One region of the Mesorhizobium sp. M0491 genome, then DNA from elsewhere that is predicted to be linked to it. Evidence: riboswitches for the same ligand, from Rfam matches in the RefSeq annotation. Region 1 holds a riboswitch; each other region holds the start of a gene.

Region 1 (7,180 bases):
TGTACGGTCCGAAAGGCGCCGGCATTGCCGCGGAACTTGGCATCATGGATCGTCCAACCATCATCGAAGGGACGCTAGGTAAGGCGTTCGGCTCGATGGGGGGTTATGTGACCGGACCTGCCTCCATTGTTGACAGCATACGAAGCTTCTCGATCGGTTTCATTTTCACCACGGCGCTTGCGCCAGCGCTGGCGGCTGGTGCGCTGGCAGCGCTGCGCCATCTTCGCGATTCAGATTCAGAACGAATTGATCTGCACCGGAAAACGAAACTTTTAATCGGATTGCTGAAAGAGGCGGGCATCCCCGTCATGCCGACCCGAAGCCACATCATTCCTGTGCTTATTGGTGATCCATTCCGTTGCAAGGAAGCGTCCCGCCAGCTTCTGGATCAGCATGGAATATACGTTCAGCCAATTCTGGCGCCGAGTGTTCCGGTGGGAACCGAGCGGTTCAGGGTGACGGTTACGCCTGCCCATAGTACGACAGATATTCGGACGTTCGTCGATGCGCTCAGGCAGGTTCTGCTGCGGGACAATCTTGGCAAGGCTGCCTAATGTAAATGCTGGGAACGACAGGGCGCGCAGCCTCAGACCTGATTATATTAGCCGGGCTCGCCGAGGTGGATGCGGCGGTCCGCGATCCGGTTCTGACGCCCGATCGCATCTTCGAATGTCATCGGAAAGCAGTTCCGTAACCCGCAATGACAGCTTTCGCGATCTTAAATGATGTGACTCCATGATTGAATGGGGCCGTTTGACGACTCGCTGCTTACACATCGGGCCGGTTCCAGATTCAGGGCTCACGATGAGCCGGTATGACCAGAGCGCATGTTCTTGTGCTGCGAGTTTGATGTGGCTTGGCGTGCCCTACCCGAGAGGTAGGTCACGCCCAGGCCCACGGGATCACACACCAACCCCAGCTAACCTGGTTTGAACGGAGCAAGCCTCCGACGCCGCCCTAATCAACAACGCTGCAACAGATCCTTCAAATCAATTTACAAGATTTTTACAACCGTCAGTCGTTGACAATGGTACGGCACCGCGAGTCTGAGGTCCGGCACGGCTCCAAAAGTGACGCCGGTACCCTCGGACCGCCGCCAGCACGCAACATCGGGATTAACAGCAATGGTAAGAAGAAGAGCGCTCATATTGGTCGAAGGCCATAGGGGTACTGGTCAGCTATACGTCCAAGCGGCTCAGTGTCTTGGTCTTCATCCAATTACTCTGACGGCTGATCCACCTCGGTACGACTATCTTTCGGCGGAAAACGTTGAGGCAATCCGTGTCGACACTGGCAATCTCGAAGCGTTGGTCCGCGAAAGTTCGCGGCTGCGTGCTACCCACGACATTGCTGGCATTACTGGCTTTGCCGGGGACCATGAATCGATCTATGCGACAGTTGGCAAGCTTTGCCGGCATTTCGATCTACCGGGACCGAACCCTGAATCGATTGAACGAAGCTGCGACAAATTCAAGCAACGCCAACTCCTCGCGCAGGCCGGCGTTCCAATACCGGCTTATCGGTTGGCAACGAATGCGGCGGAGGTAGAAAGCTCGGCTGCAGAGATCGGCCTGCCCGTGATTCTTAAGCCGGCAGTAGGCAGCGGCAGCATGGGTGTCCGATTGTGCCGCAGCCTCGAAGACGTAGCCGAACATACGACCTATCTATTGGGCGGAAAGCACATATGGCGGTCTACACCGAAAATACTCGTCGAAGAATTCGCACAGGGCCCGTTCTATAGCATTAATGTTATGGGGAATGAGGTCGTTGCGATTTGCGCCAATGACTTTGGTCCCCTCCCCCATTTCGTCATACGTGAGGTGACGTATCCGGCCCTGCTAACCGATCAGGAGCGTGAGCGCATCGCCGATGTTTCGCTGAGCTGTTTGCGGGCTCTCGGCCTTGGCTGGGGCCAACTAACGTTGAACTCCGGTGCACGAAACGCGGTCCAGTTGTCATTGAAGTTAATCCGCGTCTTAGTGGCGCGCCCGACCCTCAACTGGTCCAGTTAGCTTACGGTGTCGACCTCGTCGCCGAGCACATCAAGCTTGTCATTGGCGGGGAATGGGATCTGCGCAAAAAGCATTCGCATACTGCGGCCGCGCGATTCCTGCTTCCTGATCAAGATGGCACCCTGGACTGGATTGGTGGCGACACTCAGGCAGCTGCTATATCAGGTGTGGCCGAGGTCAAATTGAATGTTGAACCCAAGACACCGATCGTCAGGAAGGGGGATTTCCGAGACTGGATTGGACATGTCATTGCCACTTCGCCCAGCCGTGCTGAAACCGAGGGCGCCCTTCAGCGAGCGGTCGACTTGATCGATTGGTCGATCACCCCTTTTCCGGCGACAATAAGAGGTGATCGAGAGCACGATGTTTGTGGGGCGTTCGGGCGGCCCACCAGTTCTGTTCCGATCAGGCATTGACGGCTTAAGATCCTTGAAACGCAGCAGTTCCGTCTACGTCAATGTCACATCAAGTTTGACGAGGCAAATGCAGCTTTGGCCACACCTGCCTTGTCTCCCGCGGAACTTCTCCGCGACCCGTGGCGAGGCCGTCGGCCCAATTTGGCCCCAATTTGATTGCCGCCCACCGCCGCCGCAGGACGAACACGCGCTTGACAAGACAACCCCGGCCCGTTCAACTTGAGGCATTCACCAGGGGAGTCCCGGCAAGGGGCTGAGATACTGCTGGCTTTCGCGGCGCAGTGACCCGTTGAACCTGATCCAGTTCATACTGGCGTAGGGACGGTGCAAGCGCTCTGCGGGAGTTCACGCCCGAGGTCCTGTTTCGGCAGGTCGACAGAAGCGTCTTTTCATCCTTCCGGCACAGAACTGGGTCTCCAATGCATGAGCAAAGGAGCCTCAAGATGAATGCCCTCACCCCAGCCGTCTCAACGGGACCGCTGCCTGCTTCGCGTAAGATCCACAAGCCCGGTGCCATCCACCCGCAGATCCGGGTGCCGATGCGCGAAATCTCCGTCCATCCGACAGCCGGCGAACCGCCCGTCACCGTCTACGACCCGTCGGGCTCCTATACCGATCCGGCTGTCGAAACCAGCATCGAAAAAGGCCTGGCCCGGCTTCGCCACGAATGGATCTTGGCGCGCGGCGATGTCGAGGGCTGCGACGGCCGCCATGTCCGGCCGGAGGACAACGGATTCGCCACCGGCGAGCGCCTGACACCGGAATTTCCGATACGCAATCGGCCGCTCAAGGCCAAGCAGGGCAAGGCGGTGACCCAACTTGCCTATGCGCGCGCCGGCATCATCACGCCAGAAATGGAGTTCGTCGCCATCCGCGAGAACCTTGGTCGCGAGATCCTACGCGGCAAGCTTGAGCGCGACGGCGAGGCTTTCGGCGCGACGCTGCCCGATTTCGTCACGCCCGAATTCGTGCGTGACGAGGTGGCGCGCGGACGGGCGATCATCCCCGCCAACATCAACCATCCCGAGAGCGAGCCAATGATCATCGGCCGCAATTTCCTGGTCAAGATCAACGCCAACATCGGCAACTCCGCCGTCACATCATCGATGGCCGAAGAGGTCGAAAAAATGGTCTGGGCGATCCGCTGGGGCGCCGATACGGTGATGGACCTGTCGACCGGCCGCAACATCCACAACATCCGCGAATGGATCGTCCGCAACGCGCCGGTGCCGATCGGCACGGTGCCGCTCTACCAGGCGCTCGAGAAGGTTGGCGGCATTGCCGAGGACCTGACCTGGGAGGTCTACCGCGACACGCTGATCGAGCAGGCCGAGCAAGGCGTCGACTATTTCACCATCCACGCCGGCGTGCGGCTGCATTACATCCCGCTGACCGTTGACCGGGTCACGGGTATCGTCTCGCGCGGCGGCTCGATCATGGCAAAATGGTGCCTGCACCATCACCGGGAAAGCTTCCTCTACGAGCACTTCGCCGAGATCTGCGACATCGCCAGAGCCTACGACGTCTCCTTCTCGCTCGGCGACGGTCTTCGTCCAGGCTCGATCGCCGATGCGAACGACGCGGCGCAATTTGCCGAGTTGGAAACGCTCGGCGAACTGACGCAGATCGCCTGGGCGAAGGATTGCCAGGTAATGATCGAAGGCCCCGGCCACGTGCCGATGCACAAGATCAAGGAGAACATGGAAAAGCAGCTCGCCGTCTGCGGTGAGGCGCCGTTCTACACGCTTGGCCCGCTGACGACCGACATCGCGCCGGGCTATGACCACATCACCTCCGGCATCGGTGCCGCCATGATAGGCTGGTTCGGCACCGCAATGCTTTGCTACGTCACGCCGAAAGAGCATCTCGGCCTTCCCGATCGCAACGACGTCAAGATCGGCGTGATCACCTACAAGATAGCCGCCCACGCCGCCGACCTGGCGAAGGGCCATCCGGCAGCGAAAGTCAGGGATGATGCGCTTTCCCGCGCGCGCTTCGAGTTCCGCTGGGAGGACCAGTTCAATCTGTCGCTCGACCCGGAAACCGCGCGGTCCTTCCACGACCAGACCTTGCCCAAGGAGGCGCACAAGGTGGCGCATTTCTGCTCGATGTGCGGACCGAAATTCTGCTCCATGCGTATCTCTCACGACATCCGCGCCGAGGCACAGAAAGAGGGCATGGCGGCGATGGCGGCGAAATACCGCGAGGGCGGCGATCTCTACCTGCCGGCGGACGAGACCGGCGCACCGCTCATATCTCAGCCACGTGAGCCATCATGAAGGTCTTGGTCAAAGGGGCGGGCGTTGCCGGCCTCACCGCCGCCTTCGAGTTCGCCGCACGCGGCGCGGCGGTTACCGTTGCCGAGACAAGGCCTGCCCTTGGAGGCAATGCGTCGTGGTTCGCCGGTGGCATGTTGGCGCCGTGGTGCGAGCGTGAAAGCGCCGAGCAGCCGGTGCTGGATCTCGGACGCGACGCCGCCGACTGGTGGGACGCCGCAACGCCAGGCTTGGTAGCACGACGGGGAACGCTGGTCTTGGCCGCGCCGCGCGATGCGGGCGAGCTCGACCGGTTCGCCAGCCGCACGACGGGCTATCGGCGTGTCGAGGAAGATGAAATTGCCTTGCTGGAGCCCGACTTAGCCCGCCGCTTCCGCCGCGGATTGCTCTTCCCCGACGAGGCTCACCTCGACCCACGCCCGGCGATGGCGGCACTTCATGACAAGCTTGCGACCATGGGTGTCAAATTCCACTTCGGCTGCGACGCCCGGCCTGTTTCGGGTTTCGCCCGTCAGATAGACTGCATGGGAATGGCAGCGGCCGATGACAGGCTGCGCGGTGTTCGCGGCGAAATGCTGATCCTTCGCACGCCTGATGTCTCGCTGTCGCGGCCGGTCCGTTTGCTTCATCCACGCTTTCCGCTTTATGCCGTGCCGCGCACCGATCACCGTTTCATGATCGGAGCGACGATGATTGAAAGCCAGAGTGCCGGACCGGTGATGGCGCGTTCCATGATGGAGCTGCTGGGTACCGCCTATGCCCTCCACCCGGCCTTTGGCGAGGCCGATATCGTTGAAACCGGTGTCGGCGTCCGCCCAGCCTTTCCCGACAATTTGCCGCGCGTCGAAACGAACGGCGAAATCATCGCGATCAACGGGCTCTATCGTCACGGTTTTCTCCTGGCTCCCGCCATGGCGCGCCAGGCTGCCGACCTGGTTTTCAGTCAAGACAGAACTAAGGAGCTTGCTCATGAAACTGATCGTCAACGGCGAAGCGCATGAGGTTGCCACCACCACGCTGGCCGAGCTGCTTGCCGCGCTTGACTATGAGGGCGATTGGCTGGCGACCGCCGTCAACAGCGACCTCGTGCACAAAGCCAACCGGGCGGAATTCCAGTTGAACGACGGCGACCGGATCGAAATCCTCTCGCCCATGCAGGGTGGCTAGGCCATGATCGAGCTTTATGGAGCCGAGCTTCCGTCGCGCCTGCTTCTCGGCACGGCTCAATATCCTTCGCCGGCCATCCTTGCCGATGCGGTCAGGGCATCGGGCACGTCGGTGGTGACCGTCTCTCTGCGCCGTGAGATGGCAGGCGGCAGGGGCGGCGAAAAATTCTGGTCTCTTATACGCTCGCTGGATGTCAGAATCCTGCCCAACACGGCTGGTTGCCACTCCGTCAAGGAGGCTGTCACGACCGCGAAGATGGCGCGCGAAGTTTTCGGCACCAGCTGGATCAAGCTCGAAGTGATCGGCAACCACGACACGCTGCAGCCGGACGTGTTCGGTTTGGTCGAAGCCGCCCGCATCCTGTGCGAGGACGGTTTTGCTGTATTCCCCTATACCACAGATGACCTTGTCGTCGCCGAGCGGCTGCTTGCGGCGGGCTCCAAGGTCTTGATGCCGTGGTGCGCGCCGATCGGTTCCGCCCTCGGGCCGGTCAACATTCCGGCCCTGCGCTCAATGCGCGGACATTTCCCTGAGGTACCTCTGATTGTGGATGCAGGGCTCGGGCGGCCGTCACACGCGGCGACTGTCATGGAACTCGGCTTTGATGCCGTTCTCCTGAACACCGCGGTTGCCAAGGCGGCCGATCCGGTCGGCATGGCGCGCGCGTTCGGCAAGGCGGTCGAGGCCGGTCGTGAAGCTTTCAGCTCGGGAATGCTCGAACCGCGCGACGTCGCCATGCCATCGACACCGACCATCGGCAGGGCAGTATTTTCATGAAGCTCGATCCCTTCTACCTGATCGTCGACAGCGCTGCCTGGATCGAACGGCTGGTGCCGCTTGGCGTCAAGCTGGTTCAGTTGCGCATCAAGGATAGGGACGAGGCCACGCTGCGGACGGAAATCCGCCGCGCGAACGGCGTCTGCGCGGCCCATGGTTGCCAACTGATCGTCAACGACTATTGGCGCACGGCAATCGAGGAAGGCTGCGACTTCGTCCATCTCGGCCAAGAGGATTTGGCTGCGGCCGACCTGCTGGCGATCAAGTACGCCGGATTGAAGCTCGGGCTTTCCACGCACGATCATCTAGAACTGGAAACGGCCATCGCTGCCGAGCCCGACTATATCGCGCTCGGCCCCATCTATCCCACCATCCTGAAGCAGATGAAATGGGCGCCGCAAGGGCTCGCGCGGATCAGCGCGTGGAAGCATCGGTTGGCGCCGATCCCATTGGTCGCCATCGGCGGCCTCAACCCCGACCGGCTCGACGGTGTCTTCGAGGCTGGTGCGGACAGCGCGGCGGTGGTCACCGA
Region 2 (7,180 bases), on a different contig from region 1:
CATCCGGCGCGATCAGGCTGGTCACGGTGCGGTCGAGGAAATCGCGATCGTGGCTGACCAGGATGACGGTGCCGGCAAAGCCGGCGACCAGTTCCTGCAGCAGTTCCAGCGTCTCCATATCGAGATCGTTGGTCGGCTCGTCGAGCACCAGAAGGTTTGCCGGCCGCGCCAGCACCCGCGCCAGCAAGAGCCGTGCCCGTTCTCCGCCGGACAACTCGCGCACCGGCGTGCGTGCCTGCTCCGGCTTGAACAGGAAATCCTTCATGTAGGAGACGACGTGGCGCTGCTCGCCATCGATGACGAGGTTCTCGCCGCGCCCGTCGGTGAGATATTGCGCCAGCGTCTCCTGCGGGTCGACCGCCTCGCGCTTCTGGTCGAGCGTGGCGATCTCCAGATTGGTGCCGAGCCGCACCGAACCGGCGTCCGGCTTCATCTCGCCGGTCAGCATCTTCAAGAGCGTCGTCTTGCCGGCGCCGTTCGGCCCGACCAGGCCGACGCGATCGCCGCGCTGGATGCGGGTCGAAAACCCCTTGACCACGGTGAGATCGCCAAAGCTCTTCTCGATGTTCTTCGCCTCGATCACCAGCTTGCCGGACTCGGCGGCGTCGCTCGCCACCATGGTCGCCGACCCTTCGGCACCGCGATGGCCGCGAAAACGCTGGCGCATGGTCTGCAACTCGCCGAGCCGGCGCATGTTTCGCTTGCGCCGCGCCGTCACGCCGTAGCGCAGCCAATGCTCTTCGCGAACGATCTGGCGGCCGAGTTTATGCTGCTCGCGCTCTTCTTCCTCCAGGACCAGGTCGCGCCATTCCTCGAAATGGCCAAAGCCCTTGTCCAGCCTGCGGGTCTGGCCGCGATCGAGCCAGATGGTGGCGCGCGACACACGTTCGAGAAAGCGGCGGTCGTGCGAGATGACGATCAGTGCCGAGGAGGTGCGGATGAGTTCTTCTTCCAGCCATTCGATGACCGAGAGGTCGAGATGGTTGGTCGGCTCATCGAGCAGCAGGATGTCTGGCTCCGGCGCCATCACGCGGGCAAGGGCAGCACGCCTCGCCTCGCCACCCGACAGATCATTCGGACGTTCCTCACCCGACAGTCCGAGATGCTCCATCAGATAGCTGGCTCGGTAGGGATCGTCGGCGGGGCCAAGCCCGGCCTCGACATAGGCGCGGACGGTGGCAAAGCCCTCCATGTCCGGCATCTGCGGCAAATAGCGGATAGTTGCCGAAGGCTGGCGGAACACCTCGCCGTCCTGCGGCTCGATCAGGCCAGCGGCGATCTTCAGCAGGGTCGACTTGCCCGACCCGTTGCGGCCGACCAGTGCGATCTTGTCGCCGGCCGAAGCCGTCAAGGCGGCGCCGTCGAGCAGCGGCGTGCCGCCGAAGGTCAGTTTTATCCCGTCGAGGTTGAGAAGAGGCGGGGCCATGTCAGCTTTCAGGTAAGGGATAGGGATGAGCGAGCAGCATCGCGCGGCCATGGCCGAGCGCGATTTCGAGGCGGCCCCCGGTCTTGTCGGACTTGACCTCGTTGGAGATGGTCAGCGACGAACCGAACACCACCTTGACGTGGTTCAGCGGCCATTTGGCGCCGGTGACGGTCAGGCCGGCGAGCTCGGAAAAGCCGAGCACCGAAAACAGCGTGCCATCGGCATAGTCGAAGCCGGCCATTCCGCGCAGCAGCGGGATGCCTTCCTGAGCGCCGCTGGTCAGGAGCACATCGGTCCCTGCTTCGGCCAGGCGCAAGGCAAGCGCCAGATGCAGGAAAGCGTGGTCGGCGCGCTTGCCGCCGAAAGCACCGGCGAGCACCAGGCGGGTCGCGCCGCGCTCGAGTGCGGCGGCAATGGCCAGTTCGCCATCGGTCTGGTCCTTTTCCGCCGGGAAGGTCCGGCGCGGCACGGCAGCGAGATCGTCAGGCAGCTCGGCTGGCACGGAATCGAAATCGCCCACCCACAGTTCGGGCACGAGACCCAGCAGCCGCGCATGCCCGATGCCGGCGTCGGCGGCGATGACGCGGGAGCCTTCGGCCTGGCGGTCGAGCCGTGGCGTGCGGATGAGATCGCCGCCAAGCAGGATGGTGAATGTGCTCATATCGTGTGGCCCTTACCAGCCCGGCACGGGAAACGGAAGGCGGCAAACTCCCACTTGCATGGGGGATCGGCCCGGCCTATGTGTCGAAACGCTCTAACGGGGTGCCGGACGCGATCTTCGCGGGCCGGCTGAGAGGCAGTCTCGCCAACCCGCTGAACCTGATCCGGTTTGTACCGGCGGAGGGATTAGACGTTTCGGACAGTCCGACGCCTCAATTCCTTTCAATTCGAACGAAGGAGGCGCCGATGCGCACGCTTTTATACGCTCTTGTTTCAGCAACGGTCGTGGCCTTGTCCGGGCCGGCCTTGGCCAAGGACAAGCTCACCGTCTACACCTATGATAGCTTCACCGCCGACTGGGGTCCGGGTCCCGTGGTGAAGAAGGAGTTCGAGGCCGAATGCGGCTGCGATGTAGAGTTCGTCTCGGTCGCCGACGGCGTCGCGCTGCTCAACCGCGTCAGATTGGAAGGCGCGTCGACCAAGGCCGATATCGTGCTTGGCCTCGACACCAATCTCACCGCCGATGCCAAGGCGTCAGGCTTGTTCGCGCCGCATGGCGGCGTAACTGATGTCAACGTGCCGGGTGGCTGGAGCGACGATACTTTTGTCCCCTTTGACTACGGATATTTCGCCGTCGTCTACGACTCCGAGAAGCTGAAGAACCCGCCGAAAAGCCTGAAAGAACTGGTCGAGGGCAGTGCCGATGACAAGATCGTCATCCAGGATCCGCGCACCTCCACGCCGGGCCTCGGTCTGCTTCTGTGGGTCAAGTCGGTCTATGGCGACAAGGCGCCCGAGGCCTGGGCCAAGCTCAAGGCGAAAGTGCTGACCGTGACGCCGGGCTGGAGCGAGGCCTATGGGCTGTTCACCAAGGGCGAGGCGCCGATGGTGCTGTCCTACACGACGTCGCCGGCCTACCACATGGTCGCCGAGAAGACAGAGCGCTATCAGGCAGCGTCGTTCGAGGAGGGCGAGTATTTGCAGATAGAAGTCGCGGGTATCACCACGGCGGGGGCCAAGAACCCGCTGGCGGCCAAGTTCATCGCCTTCATGACCGGGCCGAAATTCCAGGATGCCATCCCCGAGACCAACTGGATGTTCCCGGCCGGCAAGACCGACAAGCCGCTCAATCCGGCCTTCGACAAATTGGTCAAGCCGACCAAGACCTTGCTGTTCAGCCCCGACGAGGTCGCCGCCAACCGCAAGGCCTGGGTCGATGAGTGGCTGGCGGTGATGAGCAAGTAGGCTTGCGAGTTCTTTTGATGTTCGCGCCACTCCACCCCCCTCTGGCCTGCCGGCCATCTCCCTCTCAAGGGGGGAGATTGGCAGTGTCGTTGCTGGTTATAGTCCGGCAACGTTGGAGACTAGCGGAAGCATGGGTGGCGGCCGATCTCCCCCCTGGAGGGGGAGATGTCCGGCAGGACAGAGGGGGGCGCCAAGGAACGCAATCCTTTGTAATTGCCGCGATGGAAAGAATGGTGGTCCAGCGTGCAACGCGCGTCTGACCCCCGCATCACCGCTGGCACCCTCGCGCTCGCTGCAATCGCGCTGCTGATCGGCGGCGCGTTTGCCGGCCTGCTTTTCGAGGGCGCCCATGATTTCTCGGGCGCCTGGGCAGCCTTAGATCCCTATCTGCTTCGCGTCATTCGCTTCACGCTCTGGCAAGCGGCGCTCTCGACGCTGCTTTCGGTCATCCCGGCGCTGTTCGTGGCGCGCGCTCTGTCGCGACATCCACGTTTCTTCGGTCGCGCCTTCATCCTGCAGATATTCGCCGTGCCGTTGGCGCTGCCGGCTATTGTCGCAGCACTCGGCATCCTGGCGCTTTATGGCCGTGCCGGCTATTTCGCCGGCGTGTTTGCTGTGATCGGCGGGGGAAGCTGGCCGGGCATCTATGGCCTGTCCGGCATCCTCGTCGCCCATGTCTTCTTCAACCTGCCGCTGGCGACGCGGCTGTTCCTCGAGGCGCTGCAGACCATACCGGCCGACCAATGGCGGTTGGCGAGCCAGCTCGGCATGGCGGCGCGGCCGGCGTTCCGGCTGATCGAATGGCCAACGCTGCGCGCCGCACTGCCCGGCGTCGCCGGGCTGGTGTTCATGCTCTGCATCACATCCTTCACCATCGTGCTGACGCTCGGCGGCGGGCCGGCCGCGACGACGCTTGAGGTCGGCATCTACCAGGCGCTGCGCTTCGATTTCGATCCCGCGCGGGCCGTTACACTGACGCTGTTGCAGATCGCCTTGACCTTTATCGTTGTGCTGGCCCTGACGCGCCTGGGCGCCAATGTGGTCGGCGACACCAATTTGCCGGTCGCGCAACGCCGCTATCTCTCGGTCAATCGGAGCGAGACCTGGTTGAACGCGCTAGTCATCATCCTGGCGCTGCTGTTCGTCGTTGGGCCGATGGCGGCAACCGTGGTGGCCGGGTTGGGTGCGGACCTCGGCCGTTTGGCCAGCGAGGCCACCGTCCGGCAGGCAACGCTGACCAGCGCAGCGCTCGCCTTCCTGTCGGCGCTGCTTTCGGTGATGCTGTCGCTGGCGCTGACCATGGCGCGGCGGGCACTGGCGCTGAACCGCCGTGCCGGCGCAAAGACACTGCTCGAACGCGCCACCGATACAGGCGCCGGTTTTGTCCTTGTCGTGCCGCCGATCGTCGTCGGCGCTGGCTGGTTCCTGTTGCTGCGCCATGTCGGCGATGCCTTCGCCATCGCCCCGGTCATGGTCGTCACCGTCAATGCGGTGATGGCGATGCCGTTCGCCCTACGCGCCGTGCGTCCCGCCTATGATGCGGCGAGCGAGCGTCACGAACGGCTCTGCGCACAGCTCGGCATTGCGGGCTGGAACCGGCTGATGCTGGTCGACTGGCCGTCGCTGCGGCGACCGCTCGCCACGGCCTTCGCTTTCGCCATGGCGCTGTCGCTCGGCGATCTCGGTGTCATTGCCCTGTTCGGCAGTGATTCCGTGCAGACATTGCCCTACCTTCTTCTGGCACGGATGGGCAGCTACCGCACCGAGGATGCCGCCGGCCTGGCACTGCTGCTCGGCTTCGTCTGTCTCGCGTTGATCGTGGCGGCGCACTGGCTGGGAAGGGAGAAGGTCCGCGATGCGTGAGAGGGCGGCCAACAGGCTCGAAAAGGGCGCGCCGGTGCGGCTAGACAATGTGTCGTTCAGTTATGGCAGCTATGGCGATGCGCCACTTGTCTTCGACGTCGAGTTCGCCACGGCGAAGATCACCGCCATCATGGGTCCGAGCGGTTCGGGCAAGTCGACGCTGCTCAATCTGGTCGCCGGCTTCGAGACCCCACAATCGGGCCGCGTGCTGATCGGCGGGGCCGATGTCAGCGCCGAGCCGGCCTCGGCGCGGCCGGTGTCGATGGTGTTCCAGGAGAACAATCTCTTCGCGCATCTTTCCGTCGAGCAGAATGTCGGGCTCGGCCGCTCGCCCTCCCTGGGACTGACCGAGGCGGACCGCGTCGCGGTCGCCGAGGCGCTTGCGCGCACCGGTCTCGCGGGCAAGGAGAAACGCCTGCCGCGCGAGCTCTCCGGGGGCGAACGCCAGCGCGTCGCACTGGCCCGCGTGCTGGTGCGCGACCGACCGGTGTTGCTGCTCGACGAGCCCTTCGCTTCGCTCGGACCCGCTTTGCGCGACGAGATGCTGGATCTGGTTGCTGCCGTTCATGCCGAACGCGTCATGACGGTGCTATTTGTCACCCACCAGCCCGAGGATGCACGCCGCATCGGCGAGCACATGGTGTTTGTCGACAATGGGTTGGTGGCCGCAACCGGCAAGGCTGATGATTTCTTTACCGGGGCTGGTCCGGAGGCGTTCCGGCGCTATATCGGCGCGGGTGCTGGATATTCCACATCACGCGATGTTGCCCGGAAGCGGACATAATTTACGGTCAAACCGGCTCCAGGCGATGTGGCGTTTGCTTGCCATGACCGGGGGAGTGTGGCTAGGTCGCCCTACCGGTCCGGCACAGGCCGTGATTTGCCTGCAGTATCCGCCGCCCGCCCTAAGGGACGGGCACGGATGCTGCAGCAGTTTGAGATAGCGCATGACACGTTCCGAAGATCGCCCCCGATTTTCGTGGTCATGCGCCGGGACCCGAAAGGAAGCCGTTCTGGCGATCGGCGCTAACACATTGGGAATGAAACCGCTGGCGCGTTTTCTCGCGCTGGCCGGTTTTGCCGTGGCGTTGGCAAGCTGCCAGATGTTCACGCCGCCGGAAGTTCAGGAATCCGGCTTCCAGCCTTCCGACAAGCCGATCACGGTGGACAATGTCGGCGCCAACAACAAGCTCGCCGAATTGGCCAAGGCGCAGCACCCGCGCATCCTGGCGACTTATGGCGGTGAATATTCCGACCCCAAGCTCGAACGCATGGTCGCCAAGGTGGTCGGTAGTTTGACGGTGGTGTCCGCCAACCCGACACAGACCTATCGCATCACCATTTTAAATTCGCCCAACGTCAACGCATTCGCGCTGCCGGGCGGCTATCTCTACATCACCCGCGGCCTCCTGGCGCTGGCCAATGATTCGGCCGAGCTTGCCGCCGTCATCGCGCATGAGATGGGCCACGTCACCGCCAATCACGGCCTGCAGCGCCAGCAACTGGAGGCCGAGGAAGGCCTGGCCACCAAGGTGGTTTCGGACGTGCTCGGCGACAGCCCGACCGCCAAGGCGGCGTTGATCCGTGGCAAGCTGAGGCTGGCGCAATTTTCGCGCAACCAGGAGCTGGAAGCCGACGCCATCGGCATCAAATCGATCGGCCAGGCCGGCTACGATCCTTTCGCCGCAGGCCGCTTCCTTCAATCGATGTCGGCCTATACCGATTTCCGCTCGATCAGCGGCGCCACCGATGCCAGCCTGGACTTCCTGGCCACGCACCCCAACACGCCGCAGCGCATCGATCTGGCGCAGCGCCATGCCCGCCAGTTCGGCGCGCCGGGCGTCGGCACGCGCGACCGCGATTCCTTCCTCGCCGGCATAGACGGCCTGCTCTATGGCGACACACCCGAGGAAGGCTATGTGCGCGGCGAAACCTTCCTGCACCCGGGCCTTGGCGTGTCGTTCACGGTGCCGGACGGCTTCATCA
Region 3 (7,180 bases), on a different contig from region 1:
ACGAAGCAGGTGACAATGCCCATTTATGGCGAGACCACTTGCTTTTACGCAATTCCAGACGGAAAACCGCTACCTTTGAGGAGACGTGACATGGCGACTTCGACCGAACGTGCAGTCCTTGCCGGCGGCTGTTTCTGGGGCATGCAGGATTTGATACGGCGCTATCCCGGCGTCATCTCCACCCGTGTCGGCTACAGCGGCGGCGACGTGCTCAACGCCACCTACCGCAACCACGGCACCCACGCAGAAGCCATCGAGATCAATTTCGATCCGGCCATCATAAGCTTTCGCACGCTGCTGGAACGCTTTTTCCAGATCCACGATCCGACGACCCGCAACCGCCAGGGCAACGATGTCGGGACGAGTTATCGCTCGGCGATCTATTACACCAGCGACGAACAGAAGCGCGTCGCCGAGGACACCATCGCCGATGTCGATGCCTCGGGCCTGTGGCCGGGCAAGGTCGTCACCGAAGTCGCACCCGTTGGTCCATTCTGGGAAGCCGAGCCCGAGCATCAGGACTATCTGGAGAAATATCCCGACGGATACACCTGCCACTTCGTCAGGCCAGGCTGGAAGCTGCCGGTTCGCGAGACGGCGGTTTCGTAGATTTGCAACTGCGATTTGCCCTGCATTGCTGCTCGACGGTGTCGTCGAGCAGATCATCGCATCCAAACCCCTTTCGGTCAGCGCGGCTTGTCGCGTCGGTGAAGCCATCGAGCTTTCACCAATGTGCGAAAGCGCCCTTCGAACACCTTCGTCAACGGCGAATGCGGATGCGGTAGGCAAACACGGTCAGGCGGTTGACAGCCTGCCGTATCGCGGTCCAACTGCGCAGGAAGAGTTGATTTCGGGAGACGGGCCGTGAAAAAAGTTTACGAAAAGCCAGTGTTTGTAAAACGCGAGCGTCTTTCGGTTGTCACTGCCTTGGCATCGCCTTCCACTCAGCCGACCTGACAAGCTCGCCCTGACCTGTCGGCCCGTTTGAGCCGCCGAAGATGAGGCCGATCGAATCGACCGATCACTCGGAGCCGATCACAGCCGTTTTTGTCCTCGATATCTCTAACTATACGGGGCCTCTGCTCGCCGGCTGGCTAGAGGCTGGAAATGCAATTGGCGCGATCATCGTGCCCGGGTTCCGGCGTCGTCCCACCGGTTTCAGCATTGGCAATTTCCGGCGAAGGCTTCAACGCAAGCTGCTGCTCAGGCGGTTTATCGGTAACACGCCTGTCAAGTTGATCGAATTTGGCCGCCCTTACGATTGGAATGCGCTTGGTCGGCAATTGTCTGACGTCCGCGCCGATGTGCTGGTCTGCTACACTTTGCCTGTCTTGATCCCTCAAGAGGTTCTTGGCCATTTTTCCAAAGGCGGGGTCAACCTCCACCCGGCGCTGCTCCCCGACTATCGAGGGCCCCACCCGATCCAGCGCTTGGCCGTGGACGGCCGGCATGCGGCTCATGGCGGCGTCACGCTCCACAAGATGTCCGCCGGTTTTGACGAGGGTGACATTCTCGGGCAGGTGCCGTTTTCCGAAGCTGACTGGACATCGAGAGAAGCCCTGGTCGACAGCACGGCAACCGCTATGCGGATTCTGGTGAGCGAGGCGGTGCCGACCTACTGCCGGGGGCTGTTGTCAGGAATGCCGCAACCGAAAGGCGATTTCGTCTGGGCGCGGCTTCAGCCCAGCCACCTGATAATCTCGCCGGCCATGTCGGTCGAGCATGTTGTACGGCTATGGCATGTGCTTGGCCTTCTGCCAGGCATCTATCTTGAAATCGGAACGCGCAAAGTCAGGCTGGGATTCCAGATCAGAAGGCTGGGGCCCTGCACAGGAAAGGCCCCGGTCAGGCGGTGGGGAACAGTGGAATTTGATCTCGCCAACGGTCGGGTCCTGTATTTTACCTACGGTAGAGTGCTCAAACGGCTGCTCAATTCGAAACACCTATTTTCGCGCCCGCCCGCCGGGAGACCCGCTCCAGAAATCCGGCTGTTCGGCAAAGCGAGTGCTGCGGACCAGAAAAACGGATGAAGTCGCTGGGCGATGCCCAGCGGCTTCATCCGTTTGCGACGTGGTTACTTGCCACAATGATTATCGTTTACCGTTGGCGCCGTCGCGTTACCATCGGCGTCCGGCTGCGCGCCTTGCGGGTTGGTCGGGCAATTCTGATCCGCGTTCGAATTCATGTCCCCTACCGTGCCAGTCGTGCTGTTGGTCGTGCCCGGGTCGACAGTGTCCGGCTCGATCGTATTCGGGGAAGCCGGCGTGTTCGGCTCAACCGTCACCGACTTGCCGCTGCCGCTTCCATTTGCGTTGTTGCTGCCGGCGCTTTGCGCCATGGCTGACGTGGCCAGACCAATGGTGAGAACCGAAGCTGCGAGGATTTTCATGAACATGGTTTGTCTCCATTTCTGTGAAGTCGTCGCTTATTTTCTACGAAAGTGATCGCGTTGCGACTGTGGGGACAACCGGTCGCGGCGGCGAAGGTTCCCGACAAAATTCCGCTCAGGCGCACCGTGACTGGCGCAATGCTTTTGGCGCAGTGCTCTGAAAAAACGGCTTTCCCTTGAACTCGAATGATGCTTTAAGGCGCACATCCACAGGGGTGCTCCGTACGGTCGGGGCTGAGACGGGGGCGGCAAGCCCACAGACCCTAGAAGCTGATCTGGGTAATACCAGCGGAGCGAGGCGGGCGATGTTTTCAGGCGCACAGATTTCCCTATACCCCATGACCGACGATTTCGTCGGTGTCATTCTTGGCGCGCTCGGTGCGCTCGATCCCTGGCGCGACAAGCTCAGGATCGAGACCGACGACATCTCGACCTTGCTGGTCGGGTCGCCCGAAGTGCTGTTTCCCGCCATGCGCGACCTCTTCGTGGCGGCGGCACGTAGCGGCAAACATTGCGTGTTGTCGGCCACCATCTCGCGCGGGTGCCCTGGCGAGCCGGATGATCCGATCTGCCGCTCCGATGCACTTGGCGGGCCTGTCGGGCCACTCGGCCCGCGCAAGGATGCGGCCATCGCGGCGGTGCGCAATGCTGCTGCCACCGGCCAGCCGGCGGCGGCGCAGTTCTCGCTCTATGTGATGGGCACCGACGACCACATGGACGAGATCTACGGCTGCATCGATTTTCTCAAGCAGTCCGGCGTCTATGAGCGTTCCAAGCATTTCTGCACGAAACTGCGCGGTGATGCCGGTGCGATCTTTTCGGCGCTGGACGAGGCCTTCTGCCGCTTCGGACCAGGCGCCGGCCACGTAACCCTCGACGTCACGGTCTCGGCCAACAGCCCGTCGGCTGTCTGAAGCTGCCGCCGCCTCCGCGCGGCCGTCAAAGGTTATCTCCCGTGGTCTCATCATCATTCGCTTCGCGCCCGATCGCGGGCCTTCTTGTCAAGGCAATGCCGGCCATGATCTCGGTCGGTTTGCTCCTAGTGGCGTGGGAGCTTTATGCCACCTATTCCGGCATCAGGCCGACGATACTGCCGGCGCCGTCGCGCGTTTTCGAGCAAGCGCTGCTCAATCGCCAGGCGCTGGCCGACAACGCCATTCCGACCATCGGCGCCACGCTGCTCGGCTTTGCCTGTTCGCTCAGCGCCGCCTTCGTGCTGTCGATGCTGGTCGACTTCTTCCAGCCGCTGCGGCGTGCGCTGTTTCCCGTCTTAATCGTCAGCCAGACCTTGCCGCTGGTGGCCATCGCGCCGCTGGTGGTGCTGTGGTTCGGCTTCGGGCTGGCGCCCAAGATCATGCTGGTGGCGCTGGTTACCTTCTTTCCGATGCTGGTTGCATTGGTCGAGGGTTATGAGTCGACCGAGGCCGAGATCGGGCAAATGCTGCGCGCCATGGGGGCAGGGCGCTGGCGCATCTTCGTGCTGGCACGGCTGCCTTCGGCGCTGCCCTATTTCTTCGCTGGCTTGAGGATCTCCATCACCTACGCCGTGGTCGGCGCGATCTTCGCCGAATATGCGGGGGCCGCGAAGGGGCTGGGCATCTACATGCTCAACGTCAAGAACAATTTCCGTCCTGACCTGGTTCTTGCCGCCGTCGGAGTGAGCGCTGCCCTGACCCTTGTCCTGTTCGGGTTGACTGTACTGCTGCAGCGCCTTGCGATGCCCTGGGAGCGGGCCGGCAAGGAAACCGCCGGGAAGGGAGCCTGGCGATGAGCCGGCTGGAACTGCGGTATGTGCGCAAGGCGTTCGGTGGGCTCGACGTGCTGGCCGATATTTCGCTTAGCGTCGGCGCTGGTGAATTCGTCTCGATCCTTGGACCCTCGGGCGCCGGCAAATCGACGCTCTTCCAGCTTCTGACCGGCGCCGAGCATGGCGAGGGCGAGATGTTGTTCGACGGCGCGCCGCTCGACGACCACGGCAGGCATTTCGCCTTCATGCCGCAGCGTGACGCGCTGATGCCGTGGCGGCGCATCCTCGACAACGCGACGCTCGGGCTCGAAGTCCAAGGCATGAGGAGACAGGCGGCGCGGGTGCGCGTTGCGCCGTTGTTTGCCGAATTCGGGCTTGCCGGCTTCGAGCGGCATTTTCCAGCGCAACTGTCCGGCGGTATGCGCCAGCGCGCGGCCTTGCTGCGCACGGTGGTGCAGCAACGCGACATGCTTTTGCTCGACGAGCCGTTCGGCGCGCTCGACGCGCTGACCCGCACGGCCATGCAGCGCTGGCTGGAACAGATGTGGCGGCATCATCGCTGGACGGCGCTCCTGATCACCCATGACGTGCGCGAAGCCGTGTTCCTGTCCGACCGCATCTATGTGCTGTCGGCGCGCCCGGCCCGCATCGTGCGTGAAATCAAGGTGCCGCTGCCGCGCCCGCGCAGCCTTGGCGGCGATGCCGCGCGCCAGGCAAGTGCGCTCGAGGCCGAGATTCTCGACATCATCCTCAACGCCACCCCATCCAAAGGACACGATCATGATTGACTTGACGCGCCGGCAGGCCTTGTTGCTGACCCTTGCCACAGGCCTTCCGCTCATTGCCGGATCGGGGCGAGCCCAAGCACAATCGGCACAAAAGGTCACCGTTGCCCTCGACTGGACGGTCAACACCAACCACATCGGACTGTTCGTCGCCCGCGACAAGGGCTTCTATCGCGAGGCCGGGCTCGAGGTCGACATCCTGCCTTACAGCGATACCGGTGCGGGCACGCTGGTTGCAAATCGCGTCGCCGATTTCGGCATCAACGGCACCATCAGCCTGTTCACCCAGAGAACCGCCGGAGCGGACCTGAAGGGCGTCTATGCGGTGGTGCAATCGGAAACCGGCCGCGTGGTCTTCAATGCGGCCCGCAGCGAGATAGTAAGCCCGAGAAACCTCGACGGCCTGACCTATGGCGGCTTCGGCAGCGCCTGGGAAAACGCCCTGATATCGACCATCATCCGCCATGATGGCGGCAAGGGCAATTTCGAGACGGTGACGCTCGGCACCTCAGCCTATGAGGCGCTGGCCAATGGTTCGGTCGATTTCACGCTCGAAGTCTCGACCTGGGAGGGTGTCGACGCCGAGCTCAAGGGCGTCAAACAACGCAGCTTCGTCTATGCCGATTACGGCGTGCCTGACGAGCACACGACACTGATCTCTTCGAGCGAAGCCTATCTCCAGGCAAACTCCAAGCCTGCGGCCGCCTTTGTCCAGGCGACGCGGCGCGGCTACCAGTTCGCGGTCGATCACCCCGAAGATGCGGCAGCCCTGCTGATCGCGGCCAACAAGGATGCGTTGACCAATCCGGCGCTGATCCACGCCTCGCTGAAGGCGCTGATCGACGGCCATTATCTGCGCAGCCAAAGCGGCGCCATCGGGACGATGGATCCAGCCAAGATGGAAGCGATCGGCGGCTATCTCTTCGCGTCCGGCATTTTGCGTGATGCCGACGGCAAGCTGGTTGCTCAACGCCCGGATTTCGGGAGCTATTTCCGCAACGACTATCTGAGCTAGTCTGGCAAAACCAAATGAAATGGGTCGCCAGTCTATTTCTGGACGACCGCGTGGAGCAGGGTCGTCTGGATGTGGCACCCTGGCTCCCCGACAGCCAGTTTAAACACCGATCTGATCTTGTTGATTAACTGCCCGGCAATGGTTGCGTGCAAAGGTCGCCTCGAGGGATCATCGGGGTGTTTGCATTGCTCATATCAAAAAGCGAGGCGCTTTCGCACGTCAGTGACGGCAGGATTTTGTCCGCAGCCCGAAAGCGCGAAATCCTGGTGGATTTGCGCGAAGGTTTCTTTCGGATCTGCGCGCTGGCCTTCGCGGGCATGTTCGTCTACCGCGGCGTATATCACCTGATGCTCGACCCGACCCGCATCAATGTGGCGCTGGTGGCAATTTCCGAGATCCTGACCTTTACCTGGCTGCTTCTGTCGCGGCGACCGCAGGTACGCGACTGGAACCCGCTGACGGTGGTTGTTTCGGTGGTCGCCAGCTTCGGTGTCGGCTTCATCGACCTGCAACCGGGCGTGGCCATCATCCCGGTCTATGCCGCTGCGCCGCTGCAAGTCCTGGCGTTGGGGTTCGTGATCTGGGGGAAGATATCGCTAGGGCGTTCTTTCGCCATTCTGCCAGGCAATCGCGGCGTGATGACCGACGGTGCCTACCGCCTGGTGCGGCACCCGATCTATGCCGGATACCTTGCCGGTCATGTCCTGTTCCTGCTGTCGGCCTTTTCCTTCTACAATCTTGCTGTCTACGCCGCGATCACCTTCTTCCAGGTTCATCGCATCCTGCGCGAAGAGGCGCTGTTAGCCGCCACGCCGGAATACCGGGACTATATGAAGCGCGCCCACTACAGGCTGTTCTACGGGATCGTCTGACAAGCGGGCCGGCGCAGAATCGTTCGGCCTGCAATCACGCTTGCACTCTCTCACTCCCGCATCCGGCCGCCGATAGACTCTGGCCACTTGCAATCATCGCGGCGGTCTTGCTGATCTTGCGAGAGGCCTATCCATGTCCAGCGCGGTGTGCGGCATGGAGCAGAGTAACGTCCGATCGCCAATGCCTTACGAATTGTTCGTGTAAAGAACAATTATTCAAACTTTAATATCATTTTGTTTCAGAAATTTTGTTGATGTACACCACGCCTCAGGTTCAGTATTCTCTCTCTGAAACTGAAATTCACCACCTCGCGTAGTTGATCTTGCAATCGGCCTCTCGCCAATTGCTTTAGCGCAACGACAACAGGAGAG

The links. Region 1 has a riboswitch for thiamine pyrophosphate ahead of thiC (phosphomethylpyrimidine synthase ThiC). Riboswitches for the same ligand answer to the same signal wherever they lie in the genome.
Region 2: another riboswitch for thiamine pyrophosphate. It lies ahead of thiB (thiamine ABC transporter substrate binding subunit); the one in region 1 lies ahead of thiC (phosphomethylpyrimidine synthase ThiC).
Region 3: another riboswitch for thiamine pyrophosphate. It lies ahead of NKI69_RS15990 (YkoF family thiamine/hydroxymethylpyrimidine-binding protein); the one in region 1 lies ahead of thiC (phosphomethylpyrimidine synthase ThiC).

Annotation. Positions count from the first base shown of each region.
Region 1 covers NZ_JAMYRE010000004.1:310,049-317,228, reverse strand. The annotation lists gene hemA (5-aminolevulinate synthase) at 1-554, shown strand, start outside; partial or broken gene NKI69_RS07160 (ATP-grasp domain-containing protein) at 1,125-2,428, shown strand; TPP riboswitch at 2,652-2,768, shown strand; gene thiC (phosphomethylpyrimidine synthase ThiC) at 2,872-4,707, shown strand; gene thiO (glycine oxidase ThiO) at 4,704-5,705, shown strand; gene thiS (sulfur carrier protein ThiS) at 5,674-5,871, shown strand; gene NKI69_RS07140 (thiazole synthase) at 5,875-6,648, shown strand; gene NKI69_RS07135 (thiamine phosphate synthase) at 6,645-7,180, shown strand, end outside.
Region 2 covers NZ_JAMYRE010000015.1:188,014-195,193, reverse strand. The annotation lists gene NKI69_RS20975 (ABC-F family ATP-binding cassette domain-containing protein) at 1-1,426, opposite strand, end outside; gene NKI69_RS20970 (thiamine diphosphokinase) at 1,428-2,087, opposite strand; TPP riboswitch at 2,175-2,289, shown strand; gene thiB (thiamine ABC transporter substrate binding subunit) at 2,333-3,331, shown strand; gene thiP (thiamine/thiamine pyrophosphate ABC transporter permease) at 3,575-5,194, shown strand; gene thiQ (thiamine ABC transporter ATP-binding protein) at 5,187-5,978, shown strand; gene NKI69_RS20950 (M48 family metalloprotease) at 6,235-7,180, shown strand, end outside.
Region 3 covers NZ_JAMYRE010000011.1:72,765-79,944, reverse strand. The annotation lists gene msrA (peptide-methionine (S)-S-oxide reductase MsrA) at 91-609, shown strand; gene NKI69_RS16005 (hypothetical protein) at 635-868, shown strand; gene NKI69_RS16000 (formyltransferase family protein) at 999-2,030, shown strand; gene NKI69_RS15995 (RodZ family helix-turn-helix domain-containing protein) at 2,075-2,395, opposite strand; TPP riboswitch at 2,591-2,704, shown strand; gene NKI69_RS15990 (YkoF family thiamine/hydroxymethylpyrimidine-binding protein) at 2,695-3,303, shown strand; gene NKI69_RS15985 (ABC transporter permease) at 3,399-4,160, shown strand; gene NKI69_RS15980 (ABC transporter ATP-binding protein) at 4,157-4,924, shown strand; gene NKI69_RS15975 (ABC transporter substrate-binding protein) at 4,917-5,936, shown strand; gene NKI69_RS15970 (methyltransferase family protein) at 6,113-6,808, shown strand.